DNA from 2 places in the Caballeronia sp. LZ035 genome. Region 2 is predicted to be linked to the other one. Evidence: riboswitches for the same ligand, from Rfam matches in the RefSeq annotation. Region 2 holds a riboswitch; the other holds the start of a gene.
The links. A riboswitch is a leader RNA that binds a small molecule or an ion and turns the genes downstream of it on or off. The one in region 2 is predicted to bind manganese.
Positions count from the first base shown of each region.

Region 1 (10,622 bases), on a different contig from region 2:
ACTCACTGAAGGGCGAATCCGCGCGCGTCAGACGGGCTGTGCCAGCCGCTCTGCCGTCACGTCGGCCGTGTCGCAACGCACCCGCACGCGTCGCGCCAGTGCGCACAGCAATTCGTAGCCGATCGTGCCGGACGGCTCCGCCACTTCATCCACCCTGATGTGCTCGCCCCATAACTCGACCGGCGCGCCCATTCCGGCCGCCGCGCAGGGAGTGAGATCGACCGTGAGCATGTCCATCGACACGCGCCCGACCAACTGCGTCCGCACGCCCGCCACCCTCACCGGGGTGCCGGCCGGCGCATGACGCGGATAGCCGTCGGCATAGCCGCACGCGACCACGCCGATGCGCATCGGCCGATCCGCCGTGAAGGTGCGGCCATAGCCGGTCGTCTCGCCGGGCTGCAGCGTCTGCACGCCGATGATGCGGCTCTCGAGCGTCATCGCCGCACGCAGGGGAATGCCTTCGATGTGACGCGCGCAGCCGCTCGGGGACGCGCCATAGAGAATCGTGCCGGGACGCACCCAGTCACGATGCGCACGCGGATGCCACAGCACCGCCGCGGAATTCGACAGGGACCGCGTGCCGGGAAGATGGCGAGTGACGGCGTCGAACGCGTCGACCTGCCAGTCGATGGCGCCGTCGTCGGCGTTTGCGAAGTGCGTCATCAGGCCAATCGATGCGATTGCCTCGATACGCGACGCACGCAGCCACGCGCGCTCGTAGTCGGCGGGCCGAAACCCCAGCCGGTTCATGCCCGAATTCATCTTCAACTGGATGTCGATCGGCTCGCGCGGGCGCGCGGCTGCGAGCATGTCGAGCTGTTCGTCGCAATGCACGCTGACGGTCAGGCGGTAGGGGTCGGCGACCGCCAGATCGTCCGGTTCGAACACGCCTTCCAGCAGCAGCACCGGCCTGTTCCAGCCGAGTTCGCGCACGCGCACGGCTTCGTCGAGGTCCAGCAGCGCGATGCCGTCGGCTTCCGCCAGCGCGGGATAAATGCGCTCGATGCCGTGCCCATACGCATTGGCCTTGATCACGCTCCACACGCGCGACGTCGGCGCCGTCCGCTTGACGAGCTGCAGGTTGTGACGGATGGCATCGAGATGAATGCGTGCGGCGATCGGACGTGGCATGCGGGTTCCTCGGCATGGGCCGCCCTTCAGAAGACGCGCCATGCTGTATTTTTTGGACCAGGCAGTCGAATGACGAATCGTATCGGCGTGAAGGCAGTTTTTGTTATCGTATTGACGCCGATTTTTGGTGGAACGCGCTGCGACGCATTGCGCTGCAGGTCTGCACGACCTTGCGCGAAAAGGCTCAGTCGTCCGAGTAACCCGCGACTGAATAGTCTCCGTTGCGAACCGCGAAGATCCCTGGAACCCTGATTTCAGGCCTGAATATCCAGTTGATCACCCGGTTGACCTCGTCGTCTGACCTGGCGCTCAGGATAATCCGCTTGTCGCGTTCAGCCAGCATCCTCGCCACTTCGATGATCGAGTACGCCAGCCCTTTCATGCTGGCTTCTCTTCCATGAAACAGGATGTTCAATCGCGCATATTTTCTGCCGCGAAGCCTCGCTCTCGCATCGTCACTCAGGCGCGCGATGGAAGGTTGAGGGATCTGCATGTTCATCTGATCGAAAAGCGACAACGACGAAAGATCAAACAGCGGATGGCTGTAATTCACCCTGTAAAACAAACCACCAAATCGGCTCTCTTTTTTCTTCGATTTCTCCCCGACTTCAAGCGAGAAGAACACGTAGTCATCGTTTCCCAGTCCTTCGATATCTTCATCCATCGAATGATAATCTGAAAAAGCAATTCCTTTTTCAATCAGCCTTTTCCGCGAAAAAAGGATCAAATCTCCGTTTATGCTGGACACCTTTCTCTCGGTCGCATGAGTCACATAAAGATCTTTAGCAAAAATGACCTCGATGAAAGCCGATTCTTCGGTATCGAGATCACCGACCTGCTCCACGACGTTTCGTCCGTTTCGCAGGCGCTCTGCAAAGAACTGCATCAACTCACTCGAAGGAAATCCCTGCTCCAGATACTCGTCGTTCCAGCTCTTCCCGCAAGAACGCAGAAATTCCTGGTGCATCAATACTCCATTGGCTTGCACCCGGTTCAGAGCCCGGCGCGCCCGGTTGAACCTGACCTGCTGGAGAAACCAGTTTCCGTAATAATCCTCTTCGTCGGTCAATGCTTCATTTTTCCCCGGGCTCTGCTTATTCATAAATGAACGCTTTACCTGGGATTTCTTGATTGCTTTCGCACGTGAATACATGGACGCCTCCCCTGCTCGATCATCGGCAGCTTAGCATTGGCTGCCGATAACGCTTAGCGCCTTCCAGCACGTGTCAACGTTATTGCACTTTGTTTCGATAATCCAGTACTTCGGTTTGTAAAGCCATTATTTCTTGGCGGCTCATTGCAGTCAGTCAGCGTATTCAGAATGCGAATCGCGGACCGGAATGGTTCACTCGAGAATTTCGTCGAGGCGTATCTTGTGTTCTCTTGCCGCCCGTGAAGGAGCCCGCCATGACCGACGCCCGTCGTCTTGCCTGCCTGCGCATCGTGCTCGTGATCGTCGGGCTGATCGCGCTGTTCGGCCTCTATCCGTTGATGCTGCTCTGGCCATCCGGCTGGGCCTGGGAAGGCGCGCACGGAGGCCGCTCGGAGTATGCGCTGATGATCGTCGGCCTCTATGCGACGCTTGGCGTGTTCCTGCTGATCGCCTCGCGCGATCCGCTGCGGCACTTGAGTCTCATCTGGTTCACGGTGTGGTCGAGCGTCGTGCACGGCGCCATCATGGCCGTGCAGTCATTCGGCGGGGCGCAGTCTCACGCGCACCTCGGCCATCTGGCCGGCGACGTGCCGGCGCTGTTCATCGTGGCCGCCGCGCTCGCGTACTTCACGCCGCGCGGCGGGCCAACAGGCAAGCTCAGCTGAGATAACCGAGATGCTCGGCGAGAATCACGCAGCCGACGCCCATGAGTATCAGCCCGCCGACAATCTCCGCCCGCTTGCCGATGGTCGCACCTACGACCCGCCCGACCATCACACCGATGGTCACCATCAGCATGGTCGCGAAGCCGATGGTCGCGGCGGTGGAGAAAATATCGACATCGATGAACGCAAGGCCCGCGCCGACCGCCATGGCATCGATACTGGTGGCGAAGCCGGTGAGCGCGAGCACCCAGAACGAGTGGGAGTTGGGCTTTTCTTCTTCGTGTTCGACAGCGCGCAGGCCTTCGCGAATCATGCGGGCGCCGAGCAGACCCAGCAGCGCGAACGCAATCCAGTGGTCCCATGCGGTGACGTACTGCGCGGCCGCCTTGCCGAGCGCCCAGCCGACGAGCGGCGTCAGTGCCTCGATCACACCGAAGATCACGCCGGTCTTCAGGGCCTCGGCAATGCGCGGCTTGTGCAAGGTGGCGCCTTTGCCGACGGCGGCCGCGAAGGCGTCGGTGGACATGGCGAAGGCCAGGAATAGTGTGGAGGCGAGATTCATCGAGTAGCGCTCTGGTCGGGCAAGATAAACGACAGAACGCGCGCCCGACCGGTCGCGGATTCTGTCGATGGTCTTGCCAACCCTTGACGGTTGTCCATGCCACGGTCCGAACGACCGAGCGTGTTGACATGGACGCTTTCCCGAACGGAAAAGCCGGCTACTCCCCAGCGAAGAGACGTGAGCTTAACATGACTCCAGGGCCGTTCCTGCGCGTTGCGGACGGGTTGCGGTACAGTGGGTGCGTTATGCCGCAGTTTCCACCTCATGCCAACCCGCTCATGACGGAGGCACCATGCAGGCAGGCCCGCTCACTCACGCGGCGGCGCGAGACGCCGTCGAACGGCTCTATCGCGCCTTCGCCACGCACGATCTCATGCTGCTGCGCGAGGCCGTCACACCGGACTGGGCGTATCTTCCCGAACCGCCCGGAGAGCGTCCCGGTCCCGACCAGATGATCCCCATCTTCGCCGATCTCGCCATTGCGCTGCCCGACATGCGCATCGAGATCCTGGACATGCTGGTGCAGGATGATCGCGTGGGCGTACGCGCCGAAGTGAGCGGCACACAGGCCGGGCCGCTGATGGGCATCGCCGCCACCCGCAAGCCGCTTCGGTTCGCGATTCACTCCTTCCACGAAATACGCGGCGACCGCGTATCGAAGACCTGGCATCTCGAAGACTGGCTCAGCGTATTCCGCCAGCTCGACGCCGTGCCGTCCGGGATCAGGCCATCGCCCTGAACGCCGTGACGGGTTGAAGCTCAGGCGCGCCGCGCCTTGCCCTTCGTACCGCGCGAGGCGGTCTGCCGCACCACATGCTCGACGCACAAGCCGACGAGCGTCGCATCCAGACGCTCCAGCGCGCGTGCGGCTTCACGCAGCGCGGCGGCATCGGTGCCGAAGGAATCGGAGAACAGCCACTCGCGCTGCCGGGCCGCTTCGCGCGTCGCCTGCACGGCCGCGCTCAATTCCGGCATGCGCGCAAAACCCGCCGCACGCGCCTTCTTCTCCAGACACGCCACCAATTGGTCCAGCGGCGCGGGCGCCACGCTCTCCACGAACAACGAGAGAAAGCGCAACACGCTGCCCTGCAAGCGCCGATGAGCATCGACGAGATCCCGCAGCGGCTCCGCGCGGTCGCGATCGCGCGCGGCCTGCACGGTGATGATGCTGGCGCGCAGGCTGGAATCGGCTGGCGTGGGCGTGACGGATGATGGGGATCGTGTGCGGGTCAACATGGAAGCCGGTGACAGGTTCTCCGCGCCGATCGCGGCGCGCTATGTATTTCAGAATATAGCGCATCTGTCTCTGACACGGCATTCCGACCGTTCGGCCGAATCGGCGCGGGGGTTGCGTTTCGTGCATGGAGCCTCGCGTAGCCAAGGCTTGATTTCGCGCGGAACCCGCGTCTATAGTGATCTACGCACGCTCCCTCACGTTCCCGCAGCTTCGCCAAACAAGGCCTTCGCGGCCTCTTCCAGCCCCTCCCGGAGAACGTGCGTGCACCGGCCAGATGCCCCGCCGCCGACGCGCTTTCCCATCGAACCATGACAACGCCGCGTCACGGCCGGCTCGCGTCCGCCCAATCCATTCGATATCGGCAACGGTTCGGGGTATCGCTTCGATATCTCTCGGGTCTCACCTCATCATGAAACTCGTCGACAAGCTGGGTGCGCTCACGCTGCCCCTGTTGCTCGCGGCGTGCGGCGGCGGTTCGGACAGTACCGGCCCCACCGCGGTCAGCGATGCCGCGCGCCCCATCATCCCCGCGCCGCTCACGTATCCGAATGCACGCGACATCGCCTATGGCATCAACGGCCATAACAACACCGGCGCCTATGCCATATCGAGCCCTGCGCTGCAACGTTCGCAATTGCGCGATCTCAACGTGAAGATGTATCGCATCGAGGTGCGCGACGCGCCGGGCGCCCAAACGCTCGCCAACCTGGCCCGGACGATGGCCGCCAGCGGCATCACCGTGTATCCGGTCATCCTGCTCGAACTCAACTTCGCCAGCGAGAGCGATGCCTACAACGCCGCGTATTCCATCACCCGGCAGATCGTCGCCGTGCAGCGCTACGCGTACTACGAAGTGACCAACGAACTCGCGGCGCAATGGCTCGTGGGCTGGGTGGACGGCGTGCGCAGCACTGACTTCGACAACACGCGCTTCCAGATTGCGCGTGGCGTGGTGCGCGGATTGATTGCGGGGATCAAGTCGCTGGATCCGCTGGGCAAGATCGTGATCGGCGGCAATACCTGGATGCACTATGGCTTCGATGTGATGCTCGCAAACGGCACGCAGCCCGACGGCACGAGCGGTCATCCAAAAGTCACCTGGGATGTGACGGCCTGGCACTGGTATTCCGAGCAGGGCGACATCACCCACGCATGCGGCGGCACCGGTTGCTACAACGTGATCGGCACCTTGCAGGGCTTCGGCAAGCCGGTATGGATCAACGAAGTCGGCATGCGCCCGAGCTTTCCGGGCACCCAGCAGCAGGCCGCCGATTACCTGTCGGTCAACATGCTGGGCGCGCTCAAGTCGATCTCCGCGCAATACGGCATCACGTCATTGCAGGTCTACGAACTCTACGACGACCCGAGCGGCGGCGAAGGCCCATACGGCATCATGCTGAACGACGGCAAGACGCCAAAGCCGGCCTACAGCGCGTTCAAGTCGTTCGTCGCGGCCCATCCGGCGCGGTGAGCCCACGCCTCACTTCGCCAGCAATCCGAACACGCCGACGCCGCTCTTCGTGCCCACATACACTTTGCCGTTCGCGACGGTCGGCGTGATGAACTTGTTGCCCTGGCCGTACTGGTCGCGTCCGCTGGTGTCGCCGCTGTTGTAGAGCTGGCGCGACAGGTTGCTTGCGTCGTAGGCGCGCAAGCCCGCGATCGTGCCGTTTTCCGCCGCCCACAGGATGCCGTTCGCGGTGCCGTTGGCCGAGATGCTCGGCGTCGCGCCCGGCGCGCCGAAGGTGTTGGAGGTCTTGCTCGTGGGGGTCGCGGACAACGCCGCGTTCGAAACCGCGAACGCCTTGATGCTGTCGCCGATCGAGCCAAAGTAGACCGTGTTGTTGAAGTAGGCGGGCGCGGCAAACATCGGCCCGGTGATCTGCCCGACGAGTTCCTGATAGATGTGGTCCGCGTTCGAATCGAACTTGCCCATCGAGAGACGGTTGACCACGTAGATCGTCGAATTCTTGCCCGCGCCCACCGCAAGATGCTGGACGACGCCGTTTGCATCGGTGAAGTCCGGCAGTACCATCGCGCCGCCCGAACCGAGATCCTCGTCTTCGTTCGACTCCTGCACCGTGTTCGACGCCTGGAAGTAATCCTGCACCCGCAGCGGATTCGGGTCGATCCGCAGGAAGCCGTTGCCGTAGTTGCCGTTGATCGGCATCTTCTGGGCGTTTTGCGTCGGGTCGAAGGTGCCGTTGGCATCGAGCAGATAGATGCCCTGGCCGTCCGATGCCGGCCCCGCGCCGCTCATCCAGATCGCGCCCATCTGGCCGTTCGGCGTCAGGTTCAGCACGCTCGCCTGCTGGAGCGTGTCGGCGTTATAGCCGATGACCCAGCCGGTGTACGGCATGAAATCGCAGTGCGACGTCCAGGACGTGTACACCACGCCGTTCAGCAGCAGCAGCGCGGCACGTTCGGCGTACTGGCCCGGCGTGAACGGCACCTGGCCGTTCTGGCTGCCTGCGCCATTGCCCGGATAGCTCGCGGTGATCTCCGTCGGACCGTTGAAGAGTTCGGCGCCCGTGGTGACGTCGAGCGCGTGGAGGCGCTGGTGATAGCCGCCCGATCCGTCCTTCGACATGCCGACCACGTACATCACGCCATGCGGCCCGCGCGAACGATCGATGACCGGCGTCGCCGTAACGCCGATGTTCGGCGTAATCTGCGCGCAGCCGTGGTCGTCGCTCGGCGACTCGCCGTTGCCGAGCGTCGAGACCTTCCACAGCACGGCGCCGCTGTCGGCATCGAAGGCATAGACGTTCGCGTTCTCGGTCGCGACGTACAGCACATTGCGCGTGCCGCCCGCGATCGGCACGCCTGCCAGGAACAGCGGCTGGGCATCGACGGCGCCGTCCACGTTGAACACGCCGACCTTGCCGAATGTCGCTGTATTGACGTTCGATGGCGTCAGGACGGTTTCAGCGAGTTGCTGGCCGGTTCGGGCGATGTCGTTGTGCCAGGTGGTGACGTCCATCGGGTTGCTGACGGAGGTGGTCGAGCCGTTGCCGTTGCCGCCGGAAGCGCCCGAGGCGCCTGAAGGACTCGATGCACCCGCGGGACTCGACGCGCCTCCCGCACCGGATGCCCCCGCCGGACTCGATGCGCCCGACGCTGCCCCGCCGCCCGCGGCCGACGAGGTGGTGTCGCCGCTGGAGCCACCCCCGCTGCATGCGCCGATGATCACCGCGAGCAGCGCGGCGCCGACAACGGCGGCACAAGCAGGAGCGAGCGCTTTCATGTGCAACTCCTCGACGGAGAGACGACGATTCCGAGCAACCGCGCTGGAGCTTCCAACACAACGCCGATGCGATGCTGCCGTCCAGCATACGGAATGCCCACGCCGATGCCGCTTTTTGAAAGCGTTTTATTGCACCGCGTCAAAGTATGCTAACCTAGGGTTATTACCTAGTTAGTTACCCCTAGTACGGAGTCCGCCATGGGAATCATCGCCGCAACCCCGATCGCCCTCGTTTCCTTCCTCGCCGCCAAGCTTCGCGCTGCCACGCGCGACGCGCTCCATGCCCGCGCCAAAGTCAGCGCGCTGATGGCCGAAGCCTACCGGCGCGCGCAGTAATCTCGCCTCTCATGCGTCATTGCAACGTGTAGGCAATGACGTAATCGCCGGCCTTCGTCCCGAGCGAACCATGTCCGCCAGCGGTCACGAGCAGATACTGCTTGCCGCTGGCGTCCGCATAGCTCATGGGTGTCGACTGTCCGCCCGCCGGCAAGCGCGCTTCCCACAGCTTCCGGCCGTCGTGGACGTCGTAGGCGCGCACGTATTGATCGAGCGTGCCGGTCAGGAACGCTACGCCGCCCGCCGTCACGATCGTTCCGCCCAGACTCGGCACGCCGAGCGGCATCGGAATGGGCAAGGGCGCGCTGTCGACAATCGTGCCGTTCTTGTGCTGCCACGCAATCTTGTTCGTGCGCAGGTCGACGCCTGCCATGTAGCCCCACGGCGGCGCCTGGCAGGGAATGCCGAGCGGCGAAAGAAACGCGTTGATCTCAAAGCCGAACGGCGTGCCGCGCGCCAGCTTGATGCCGCTGGTCTCACTGACCACGCCGTCGCTCTTGCCTTCCTGGATCTTCTCGCGCGGAATCAGCTTCGACACGAACGCCATATAGTCCGGATTCGCGATCAGAATCTGCCGAACCGGATCCACTGAAATGCCGCCCCAGTCGAACACGCCGAAGTTGCCGGGAAACACCAGCGTGCCCTGTTCCGACGGCGGCGTGAACGGCCCGTCATAACGCAAGCTCTTGAACTTGATGCGGCACCAGAGCTGATCGAACGGCGTGGTGCCCCACATGTCCGCCTCCCTGATGCGCGGCGGATTGAAGTTGAGCGCGGAGACCGCCTGGGTCGGCGAGGTATGGTCGCCTTTGGCAGCGCCCTGCGGCACGGGCACTTCGCTGATCGGCACGATCGGCTGGCCGGTCTCGCGATTCAGCACGTAGAGGCTGCCCTGCTTCGTCGACGCGATGATCGCCGGCTGCGTACCCTGCGCCGTTTGCAGGTCGATGAGCGTCGGCTGGCCGCCCACGTCCATGTCCCACAGGTCGTGATGCGTGAACTGGTAATTCCAGCGCAGCTTGCCTGTCGCGGCGTCCAGCGCGACGAGTCCCGCCCCGAACTTCTCCGCCTGCGGCGTGCGTTGGCCGCCCCATTGATCCGGCGTCTGATTGCCCATCGGCAGATAGATCATGCCGCGCTTCTCGTCGACGCTGAACATCGACCACATGTTCGGCGAATTGCGGACGTAGGTGCCGCCCGCCGCGATCGGTTCGGTGGCGTCCGGATTGCCCGGATCCCAGTTCCAGACGAGGTGGCCGTCGTTCACGTCGAACGCGCGGATCACGCCGGAAGGCTCGTTGTTCGATTCGTTGTCGGTCACGTGGCCGCCGACGATCACGAGGTTGTGGAACACCGCTGGCGGTGACGTCGAGTAATAGCCGCCGGGCGTGAACGGGCCGATGTTGGCGCGCAAATCGATCGCGCCGTCCTTGCCGAAGCTCGGGCAGAGCTTGCCGGTGTCGGCGTTGAGCGCGATCAGGCGGGCGTCGGCGGTGGGCAGGAACAGGCGACGCGGGCACTCGGCGAGCGCGGTAGTCTGCGCGGGCGTCGTGACGGGTGCGGGTGCGGGTGCGGATTCAGCAGGCGCTGACGCGGCGGCGACATCCGCCGGAGCGGAAGCGGCGGCATCCGCCGGAGCTGATGCGGCGGCGTCTGAAGGAGCGGATGCAGCCGCATCTAAAGGAGCCACGGCCGCATGCATCGCCGGATCGTAATAAGCGACGCCCCGGCAAGTCATATGCTCCCAATGCTTGAACCCGACCGGGCTCTGGATCTGCGGATCGAACCGCCACTTTTCCTTGCCCGACGCGGCATCCAGCGCAATCACCTTGCTGTGCGGCGTGCACAGAAAAATCGTGTCGCCGACCTTGATCGGCGTGTTCTCGTCGGTGGTTTCGGTGGGATCGCCGGAGCCGGGCATGTCGCCGGTCCGAAAGGTCCAGGCCACTTTCAGCTGATGCGCGTTCTCCGGCGTGATCTGCGTCAGCGGCACATAACGCTGTGCGAGCGGCGAGCCGCCGTAATCGGTCCAGTCGCCGGGCTTGCGTCCGGTGCCGGCGTTCGTATCGGGTTGATTGGCGTCGGCGGCAGCTTCCACGTCGATGCGTCCCGACAGGTCATGCGGATCGCGGAACCAGCTACCGGCGCCGAGCAGCAACGTAAGAATGATCGCCGCCGCCAGCGGCGTGCGCGCGGCTCGCACGGTGGAGGGCGGCCCGAACAGCGCCCCGCGATGCACGAACGGGATCAGCAGCCAGATGGCGAGCACAAGCCAGACCCACAGGCGC
Region 1 covers NZ_JARUXS010000003.1:128,201-138,822, reverse strand. The annotation lists gene alr (alanine racemase) at 28-1,134, opposite strand; gene QCE88_RS23675 (hypothetical protein) at 1,319-2,287, opposite strand; gene QCE88_RS23670 (DUF6632 domain-containing protein) at 2,542-2,952, shown strand; gene mntP (manganese efflux pump MntP) at 2,945-3,514, opposite strand; yybP-ykoY riboswitch at 3,524-3,692, opposite strand; gene QCE88_RS23660 (ester cyclase) at 3,807-4,253, shown strand; gene QCE88_RS23655 (hypothetical protein) at 4,274-4,750, opposite strand; gene QCE88_RS23650 (lipopolysaccharide biosynthesis protein) at 5,161-6,222, shown strand; gene QCE88_RS23645 (PQQ-binding-like beta-propeller repeat protein) at 6,232-7,998, opposite strand; gene QCE88_RS23640 (hypothetical protein) at 8,197-8,334, shown strand; gene QCE88_RS23635 (glucose/quinate/shikimate family membrane-bound PQQ-dependent dehydrogenase) at 8,351-10,622, opposite strand, start outside.
Region 1: linked by a shared signal. The riboswitch ahead of mntP (manganese efflux pump MntP) and the one ahead of QCE88_RS02105 (sodium:calcium antiporter) in region 2 are both predicted to bind manganese.

Region 2 (10,622 bases):
CATGGCCGCTGCGCAGGGGCGCAGGGGAGAAGATCATGAAAAGCTTGAACTTCCTGACCCATCAGGAGATTTTCAACAGCGCCGTACAGCATCTGTTCCTGCAGGGACAAGCCGCATTGCTTCCGCATGGCGGCGGCGCCTATCGCGGCTACTGCGGCGGCTGCCCTGTCGGCCGGTTCATCCGGCCACGCGACTACGTCACGGCGATGGAGGGCGTGCCCATCCGCTACATCGCAAAACCACCCGAGCATGTGCCGGCCTACATGGATGTAGGCGTCGCGGCGCTCAAGCGCGCGCTGCTCCGTGCACGCATCAACGTGTTCGATCCCAATACCGTCGAATTGCTTTCTTGCCTGCAAAACGTGCATGACGTCTTCGGCAAGTGGGAATGGCGCGAGCGTCTCTCGTCGATCGCGCGTCAGTTCGGGCTTTCTGCCGAACTTCTTAAAACGGCTGCTTGAGTACGGTAGGTGCTGTGATGTTGAGCCCCATGAAGATGTTGAGCCCCAAGGACATTTACGAACGCGTCAGCACGCATCTGCTGACCCAGCGGGCGGTGTCCGAAGACGACAACGGTTCCTGCCGCCTGCGCAGCCCGGAAGGCCGCAAGTGCGCGATTGGTTCGCTCGTGCGTGACGACCTGTACGAGGCGGCGCTGGAAGGCGTCGGCATTTCCTACTATCGGCATGCGCAGGACGGCGAGCTGATGCGTGCGCTCTACGCGTCGAATGTGAATGCCTACGATCCCCATATCATCGATCTGCTGATCGAACTCGAACAGGTTCACGACGACGCAGACGTGGAAGAATGGCCGCATCTGCTGGCGGCGCTCGGCAAGCGTCACGCGTTCGTCTGACACACACCTCTTACACGCGTACACAAAAAAACGGCGGTGCGCCCTCACGGGTCGCACCGCCGTTTTGCCATGCAAGGCGAGGAATTACGGCTCCCCGACTTGCACGCGACGCTTAGTGCATCTTCTTCGGCAGCATCTGGCTGCGCAGGCGCTTGCGCAGACGCGCGACAGCGGCGGCTTTCTTGCGCTTGCGCGCGGTGGTCGGCTTTTCGTACGACTGGCGCTCGCGCAGTTCGGCGATGGTGCCGTTGCGCTCGATGGTGCGGCGGAAACGCCGAATCGCGACATCGAACGGCTCGTTTTCTTTGAGGACGATAGTGGTCATGTAAATCCTGGTTTGCTAAACGTATTTCTAAGCGCGCGACGATGAAACCGCCGCGCCCCGGCACTCCGATCGTCCACCGGACGCGGCACTGGATGACACCAGACAGCGCGGCGCAACGGACACGAGCAAAGCGGCCACGGAGGCCGGAACAGAGAGAGTTGGGATTCAGCCGCCGAAGCGGCATGCGCATTCGAAAGAACGACGTGAACGCGCGATTCGGAGCCGTTCGCCGCCGGATGTTGACATTGTCGCTTTGGACGTTGTCATTCGGAAGCGAAGGCAGAAAATCGGGCACATTTCTCGATTCGGGCGCGATGTTACCAGAACAGCGCGCCGCTGCCAACACCCTTTAACTGCCCAACTCCTTGATGTGACAGATTATTTCTGCCACGCACTGGCTTCGTCGAGGTGCCTGACGTCCTCGCTCGACAGGACAAGGCGCGTCGCGGCCGCGAGGCTTTCCAGTTGTGCGACCGACGTGGCGCTCGCGATCGGCGCCGTGATGCTCGGACGCGCAATGAGCCACGCGAGCGCGATCGTCGCGGGCGTCGTGTCGTTGCGCTTCGCGACTTCATCGAGTGCATCGAGGATCTTCAGGCCGCGTGGGTCCAGATATTTCTCGACGCGCGAGCCGCGCGCCTTGTTCTGCGTGTCCGCCTTCGAGCGGTACTTGCCCGACAAAAAGCCGCTCGCCAGCGCGTAGTAAGGCACGACCGCCACCTTGTGCTGCTCCACGACCGGTTCTAGAGCCGTTTCATAGGCTTCGCGATCGTAAAGGTTGTATTCGGGCTGAAGGATCTGATAGCTCGGCAGGCCCGAGTCCTTCGCGATCTTCAAGGCTTCTTCCAGACGCTCGCCAGTGTAGTTCGACGCCCCGATCACCCTGACCTTCCCCGCCTGGATCAGCTTCTGATAGGCATTGAGTGTCTCGTCGAGCGAGGTGGCTTCGTCATCGTGATGCGAGAAATAGACATCGATGTAATCGGTCTTCAGGCGCCGGAGCGACTCGTCGACGGCCGCGGCGATGTTTGCGGCCGTCAGCCCCGGGCGCGTGCTGAGCTTGCCCACTTTTGTCGCGAGCACGATCTTGTGGCGCTTGCCGCTCTCCTTGAACCACTTGCCGATGATCGTCTCGGATTCACCGCCCTGATGACCTTCGACCCAGGCGGAATAGACGTCGGCGGTATCGATGAAATTAAGGCCGTGATCGACAAATGCGTCGAGGATGGAAAACGACGTGCGTTCGTCGGCGGTCCAGCCAAATACATTGCCGCCAAATACTAAAGGCGCGACTTTCAAATCCGATATACCGACATTACGTGTCTGCATGAATGCTCCGAATCCGCGTGGAAGAGGGACTAAAAAGCATACGCGTGATTCGGAAGGCTTGCTGGGCGGGCCTTCGAAGGCTGTCGACACTATTCGTTACACAAATCGGTTAGCCCGGCCTTAAGTTTTTTCGAGTGGCCCGATAACCTCAAGTAGGCGGCCGGCTATCACCGAGCGCAGGACCGCCAGGCAACAACTCGGTGCCATTAGCCAAAGCCAGATAAGTCTCCCAGGAGAGAACAAATGATCGGTATCAATAGCAATATCAACTCGCTGGTTGCTCAGCAGAACCTCAACAGCACGCAAAGCGCGCTGTCTTCGGCGATTACTCGCCTGTCGTCGGGCAAGCGCATCAACAGCGCGGCCGACGATGCAGCAGGCCAGGCCATTGCCTCGCGCATGACCTCGCAGATCAACGGTTTGAACCAAGGTGTGTCGAACGCCAACGACGGCGTCTCGATGACCCAGACGGCTGCTTCGGGCCTGTCGCAGATCTCCGACAACCTGCAACGTATTCGCCAGCTGGCTGTGCAGGCTTCGAGCGGTTCGCTGTCGTCGAGCGACCAGGCTTCGCTGCAAAAGGAAGTGACGCAGCGTATCGCTGAAGTGAACCGTATCGCTTCGCAAACGACCTACAACGGCACGAACGTGCTCGACGGTTCGGCTGGCACGGTGTCGTTCCAGGTTGGCGCAAACGTCGGCCAGACTATCGGTATCGATCTGAGCAACGGCGTGTCGGCTGCTCAACTCGGTGGCGGTCTGCCGCAAAGTGGCGCGACGATCGGCACGCTGTCGGGCCTGAGCCTGACGAGCGCCGGCGCTGCAGCAACGGGCTCGACCAAGGCTGACATCACGTCGATCAACGTGCTGGCTGACGGCAAGGGCGGCTTCACGTTCACCGACCAGAACAACCAGGCACTGTCCAGCGCAGCAACGACCGCGCTGTTCTCGGGCACGACGACCGGCACGGGCAAGTCGCTGACGCTGACGGCCAACGCAACGGGCGCACTGTCGGCATCGACGCAAGCGAGCGCAAAGACGGCGGCTCAAACCTCCCTCGACGCACTGAACACGACCAGCGCTGCTGCAACGCTTCCGACGACGGGCAACACCGCAGTGTTCGGCACGATCTCGGGCCTGAACGTGGACGCCACTGGCGCTGCCGCTGCCGCCGGCGCGGGCACGATCACGTCGATCACCATCACGCAGAAGTCCGATGGCACGATGACGTACACCGACCAGAACGGCAATGATGCTGCTACGGCTGGCGCGGCCCTGTTCACCGTCACGGCGAACTCGGGTACTCCGGCGAACGGCAGCTCGGTCGCTTTCAAGACGACCGGCGCCCTCGGCACGACGCCGACCGGCTTCGACACGGCTAACCCCAACGCAACGGCTGCCACGACCGGCATCGCTCAAGCGAACGCGCAAAACGTGCCGCCGAAGGTTTCCGACATCGACCTGACGAAGGCCAATGGCGCGAACCTCGCGATCGAATCGATCGACAACGCACTGAACGACGTCAACTCGATTCAAGCTGACCTCGGCGCTGCGCAAAACCGCTTCTCGTCGATCGCTGCCACGCAGACGGCTCAGTCGACCAACCTGTCGTCGGCACAGTCGCAGATCACCGACGCGAACTTCGCGCAGGAAACCGCGAACCTGTCGAAGGCTCAAGTGCTGCAACAAGCTGGTATCTCGGTGCTGGCTCAAGCGAACTCGATGCCCCAGCAGGTTCTGAAGCTCCTCGGCTAAGCATCGCGGCCGGCGTAGCAAGGCGGCACGCATCAGGCAGTACAATGCGCGCCGCACGCAACAAATCGCAGCAAAAGCAGCAAAGTAGTCAGCGCAAAGGGAGCTCGTCTCCCTGTGCGCGTTTTCGGAAGATGACGACTTCCGCCCAATTCCAAACGATCGCGAAGTAATACGAGCGGAGCACACATGACCACCGTAGCCACGACATCGAGTTCCACTGTCGATCCGACCAGCGCCGTACAACAGGCCGCACAGTCGATCATCAGCGGTTCGACCAATTCGACGATGGACGTGAACTCGCTCGTCACCGCGATCGTCAACGCGAAGGTCGCAGGTCAGACCGACGCGCTCAACAACAAGAAGACCGCCGACAACACGCAGCTCACCGCGATCGGCACGCTCAAGTCCGTGCTGTCGCTGCTGCAAAGCTCGATCACGAATCTCGCCAACGGCAAGACGCTCGGCTCGTTCACCGCCACCGCCGACGGCAAGGGCCTCACCGGCAGCGCCGACACCACGGCCGTCGCCGGCAGCTACGCGGTCAACGTACAGAACGTCGCCTCGGCACAATCGATCACCTCCGGCACGTTCTCGACCACCGACGCGCTCGGCACCGGCTCGATCACGCTGAAGGTCGGCAACAACAGCAGCACGATCAAGCTCGACAGCAGCAACAACACGCTCTCGGGCATCGTGTCGGCGATCAACTCGGCATCCGACAATCCCGGCGTCACCGCGACCATCGTCAACGGCTCGGACGGCGCGCACCTCGTGCTGCGCTCCACGTCGACGGGTCTCGGCAACCAGATCGGCGTCGATGTCACCGCGGACAGCAGCACCTCCGCCATCAACAAGCTTCAGGTCAGCTCGTCGACCACGACGACCGATCCGGATCCGACCGATCCGACCAAGACCATCACCGTCCCCGAGCACACCACCATCAGCAGCACCAGCGGCTGGACGCAATCCAGCGCGGGCGTGGACTCGCATCTGACGGTGGCCGGCACGCCGGTCACGAGTTCGAGCAACACGATCAAGGAAGCGGTGACGGGCGTCACGATGAACATCACCGCGGACTCCGTCGGCACGACGCAGACGCTCACGATCGGCCAGGACGTTACCGGTCAGAAGACCGCCATCGATGCCTTCGTCACCGCCTACAACAACTTCATCAGCACGGCGTCGTCGCTGACGTCCTTCGACTCGACCTCCAGCTCGCAAGGCGCGCTGCTCGGCGACTCGATGATGAACACGATCAAGAACACGATTTCCAGCACGATCAGCAAGGGCATCGGCGTCGGCACGGGCAAGGTGAACCTGGCGTCGATCGGCATCACGCTGCAGCCGGACGGCACGCTCTCGACCGACGAAGACGCGCTCACCAATGCGCTCACCAACAACAGCGGCACGGTGGCCTCGCTGTTCAACTCGACCGACGGCGTGGCCGCGCAGCTCAACACGAGCCTGACGGCGTTCCTGCAGACCGGCGGCATCATCGACACGCGCACGACCGCGCTCAACGCCGACCTGACCAGCATCGCCGATCAGCAGACTCAGCTCACCGCGTACACCGCGCAGCTGACCAGCTCGTACAACGATCAGTTCACCGCGCTCAATACGCTGATGTCGTCGATGGCGACTCAGTCGAGCTATCTGACCGCGCTGTTCGGCGGCACCAACAGCGCAGGCGCCATGGCGACGAACGCCAAGTAATCAACAGACGACAGACCGAATCATGAACCAGCACGAATTGATTCAGGAAGCCTGGTCGCTGACCGAGGCGATCGAAGCGGCAGTGGGCAACGAAGACTGGGCGCGCGCCGCCGAGCTGACCGAAGCGCGCGCACCGCTCGTCATGGCGATGCAAGCGGAGCAGCCGGCGGAGTCGCTCGCGGTCATCCGCAGGATCCAGGCGAGCATCGATGCCGTTGCATCCCGCGCGCAGATGGCGCAGACGGCGCTCGCCGCGAACTATCGCCGGTCGATGGATGGCGCCAAAGCCGCAAGCCGCTATCAACAAGCCGCGCGCTTCTAAAGTTCTCCGCTGGCCCGCCGATAACATTCACAAGAACAACAAGAACAACGCGTCGATGTCGGGCGCGCTGCTTCGCTCTTGATGCCCGCCTCGTGCGGGCATTCTTATTTGCGGGGCGGCTTCGGGGTTCTGGCTTCAAGGCTTCCGCATCAACGCATCCGCATCAACGCCCCCCTTACGCGTCCGTGTAACAGCGCCTCCGCCTCAACGTCCCAGCGTCAGCGCCTTCGTTCAACGCCTCCGCATCAACGCCCTGGCTTCGGCGTCCCTGCGTCAGCGCCTCCACTTCAACGCCCTAGCGTCACGCCTCCGCTTCACCGCTTCCGCTTCAACGCCCCAGCATCCACGCCTCCGCTTCACCGCCCTAGCGTCAACGCCAGATACGCCGCATACAACACGCCGTTCCCGAGCAACGCCCACAGCACCACGCCATTCGGCTTCGCATTGAACCGCAGCCACGCCGCTGCCGCCAGCGTGATCAACACACCAGTCAGCACTTCCACACGCGGCTCCCAAGGCGTCAGCATGATGCCGATCGCGGGCAGCAAGGTGCCCTGGAACACCATCGCCCCGGTGATGTTGCCGAACGCGAGCGTGTCCTTCCCTCTGCGCGCCCACAAAATACTGTTCACCTTTTCGGGCAATTCCGTGGCGATCGGAATGATGATCAGCGACAGCAGCAGCGCCGAAATGCCGAGCGCCTGCGACACCCCTTCGACGCCGTGAATGAAGCCCTTCGCGCCGCCCACCAGCAACACGATACCCACCAGGAACTGCAGCGAGATGCTGCCCATGGACGTCTTCAACCCCAGGCGCGAAGCGAACAGCGCTTCGGGCGCTTCGGTGCCGTGTCCGCTTTCGACCAGGTTCGCCGACGCCCTGAACGTCGAGATCACATACAGCACGTAAAGCCCGACGAGCCCCGCCGCGAACATCGCCCGCACGGGCCACGCGTGATGCGGGACGAACATCGCCGCGCACGCGATCAGGAACGCAAACAGGAAGAAGTTGAGGTCCCGCGTGAATCCGCTGCGCTCCGGCACGATCCGTCCATGCAGACCGCGCGACTGGAGTACCGCAATCGTCATCAGGCAGGTGGAGAGTGTCGCGAGCATCAGCGGCGCGCCGAGAATCGCGCCGACGCCGATTTCCTCGTTGACCGCGCGACTGGGCGTGCCGCCGAGCAAGGCGATGATCGGCACCGTGGTTTCGGGCAGCGCGGTGCCGACGGCGGCGAACAGCGAGCCGGTCACGCCTTCGGAAATGCCGAGCCGCTCGCCGAGATGTTCGAGCGCGTTCGTGAAGAGTTCGGACGCGATCAGGATGATCGCGAGCATCAGCGCGAGTTCGATGAAGAGCATCGTCATGCGGCACCTCGCATGAAGCGATGCGACGAACGCGACGGAAGCGCCGAAAGACGCGTGACAGGGAGACGTTGTAGTTGTAGGGACACGATCATTCCACGGCCGGACGCTGAGCGAACCACGATGCACCACGCGCCGTCCGGCCAGGAACGACGCAGTGCATCGATGGTCTCGCCAAACCGGTCCGGTCGAACGCGCCACGGCAGCAGGGCCGAGGATGTTGACGCGTTCTCCTTCGCGCACGAAGCGCACGAAACGCACGAAGGAAGGCTACTCCCCAAAGACGGCGCAAGTGTAGCCCGAGGCCTCCGGTTTCGGCAAGCCGCGCGCGTCGCGCCGGCCGACTTCGAGAATATGCGTATGCGGATCGAATCGTTGTCGATGCAACGAGCATTCGCTATGCTGGCCGCGCCGGGCGCGCTGCTTGCTGCGCCTGCCGACCGTCATCGGACCTGATCCGCCAACCAGAACGAAACGCCGTGTGACCATCGGGTCACGGGAGATCTCATGCGCCTGACACTCGTCGCCGCCGCCACCGCGGCCATCCTGCTCGCCGCGCCGGGCATCGCGCTGTCGAAGCCGCTCACCGTTTGCAGCGAAGCGAGCCCGGACGGCTTCGACGTCGTGCAGTTCAATTCGCTCGTGACCACCAACGCTTCCGCCGATGTCATCTTCAACACGCTCGTCGCCTACGACGAAGCCGCGAAGAAGGTCGCGCCCGCGCTCGCCGAGAAGTGGGACGTGAGCAGCGACGGCCTCACGTACACCTTCCACCTGCGTCCGAACGTGCAGTTCCAGACGACCGAGTGGTTCAAGCCGACGCGGGCGCTCGACGCCGACGACGTCGTGTTCACCTTCTCGCGCATGCTCGACGACAGCAATCCGTGGCACAAGGTCGCGGGCGCAAGCGGCTTTCCCCATGCGCAGTCGATGGGTCTCGTGAAGCTCATCAAGGCCGTGACGAAGGTCGATGACCACACCGTGAAATTCGAGCTCAACGAGCCGAACGCCACCTTCGTGCCGATCCTCACGATGGGTTTCGCCTCCATTTATTCGGCCGAATACGCCGACAAGCTGCTCAAGGCGAACCAGCAGACCGACCTGAACAGCAAGCCGGTCGGCACTGGTCCGTTCGCGCTGAAGAGCTATACGAAGGACTCGGTGATCCGCTACGACGTGAATCCGGCCTACTGGGGACCGAAGCCGAAGATCGACCGGCTGATCTACGCGATCACGCCAGACGCCGCCGTGCGCGCGCAGAAGATCAAGGCCGGCGAATGCCAGATCGCGCTCTCGCCGAAGCCGCAGGACGTGACCGACGCGAAGAAGGATCACGCGCTGAAAGTGAGCGAAACGCCGGCCTTCATGACCGCGTTCGTCGCGCTCAATACGGAGAAGAAGCCGCTCGACAATCCCAAGGTGCGGCAGGCGATCAACATGGCATTCGATCGCACGACCTACATGAAGACCGTGTTCGACAATACCGGTACGGCCGCGGTGAATCCGTATCCGCCGAACACGTGGAGCTATGACAAGAACATCGCGGCCTACAAGTATTCGCCCGACGCCGCGAAGAAGCTGCTCGCCGAGGCAGGCTTCCCGAACGGCTTCGACACGACCATCTGGGTGCGTCCGAACGGCAGTGTGCTGAACCCGAATCCGAAGGTCGGCGCCGAGTTGCTGCAGGCCGATCTCGCGAAGATCGGCGTGAAGGCGCAGGTGAAGGTGATCGAGTGGGGTGAGCTGATCCGTTCGGCGAAGCTGGGCCAGCACGACATGCTCTTCATGGGCTGGGCAGGCGACAACGGCGACCCCGACAACTATCTGTCGCCGCTGTTCAGCTGCAACGCGGTGAAGTCCGGCATCAACTTCGCGCGTTACTGCGACCCGCAACTCGACAAGCTCATCGCCGACGGCAAGGCAACGCCGGATGTCGCCAAGCGCACGCAGTCATACACGGGCGCGCAGAAGATCATTCACGATCAGGCACTGTGGATTCCGCTCGTCTATCCGACCGCCGCCGCCCTCACGCGCGCGAACGTCAGCGGCTTCAACGTGAGCCCGTTCGGACGGCTGAACCTGGGCAGCGTGTCGGTACAGTAAGTTCAGCTCAGGCCGGCGAGAAGCGGATCACACCGTCATCGCCGGTCTGGCGCTTGAGCGTTCCGTCGAGCCACAGCACATGCAGGTGCGCGAGCGCCTCGCCCAGTGCGAACGTCATCTGATGAATGTCGAGCTTGCGCTTGAACATGATCGGCACGATGTCGGCGGCGCTGCACGGCTTCTCCGTGCACGCCTCGCGCACTTCCGCCAGCCGCGCGCGATGATGATCGCGCAGTTGCCCGATGCGCGTCCGCACGCCCCGGAAAGGCTTGCCGTGCGAGGGCAGCGCGAGCGTCCCGGCGGGCATCGGCTCGTAGCGGCCGAGCGATTCCAGGAACAGCGCCAGCGGATTGCTTTCGGGCTCCAGCGCGAACACGGACACGTTCGTCGAGATGCGCGGCAACACCATGTCACCTGAAATCAGCAGCTTGTCCGCCGCGCAGAACAGCGCGCTATGCTCCGGCGAATGGCCGAAGCCCGCGACCACCGTCCACTCCCGCCCGCCGATACGGATGACATCGTTGTCGCGGATACGCCGGAATTCATGCGGAATGGAAGGCACCAGCGTCGGATAGTAGCTGTCGCGCTTGCGCAGCGCGTCGAGCGAGGCTTCGTCGGTCAGGCCGTGCGCCGCAAAGTGCGCCGCGGCGCGCTCGCCGCCCGCATTCGAGCCATCGCCCGCGGCCATCACGCGGCCCATCGCATACTCGCCCAGCGAGATCCAGAGCCGCACGTTCCAGCGTTGGCTGTCGCCGCCCTTGCAGATCCAGTCGGCCAGACCCAGATGGTCCGGATGACAGTGCGTGACGATCACGCGCAGCACCGGCAAGCCATCGAGAACGGTATCGAACACGC
Region 2 covers NZ_JARUXS010000001.1:440,957-451,578, reverse strand. The annotation lists gene QCE88_RS02140 (hypothetical protein) at 36-461, shown strand; gene QCE88_RS02135 (hypothetical protein) at 491-856, shown strand; gene rpsU (30S ribosomal protein S21) at 969-1,181, opposite strand; gene QCE88_RS02125 (aldo/keto reductase) at 1,560-2,510, opposite strand; gene QCE88_RS02120 (flagellin) at 2,754-4,265, shown strand; gene fliD (flagellar filament capping protein FliD) at 4,452-5,978, shown strand; gene QCE88_RS02110 (flagellar protein FliT) at 6,001-6,300, shown strand; gene QCE88_RS02105 (sodium:calcium antiporter) at 6,657-7,667, opposite strand; yybP-ykoY riboswitch at 7,765-7,960, opposite strand; gene QCE88_RS02100 (ABC transporter substrate-binding protein) at 8,172-9,767, shown strand; gene QCE88_RS02095 (MBL fold metallo-hydrolase) at 9,775-10,622, opposite strand, start outside.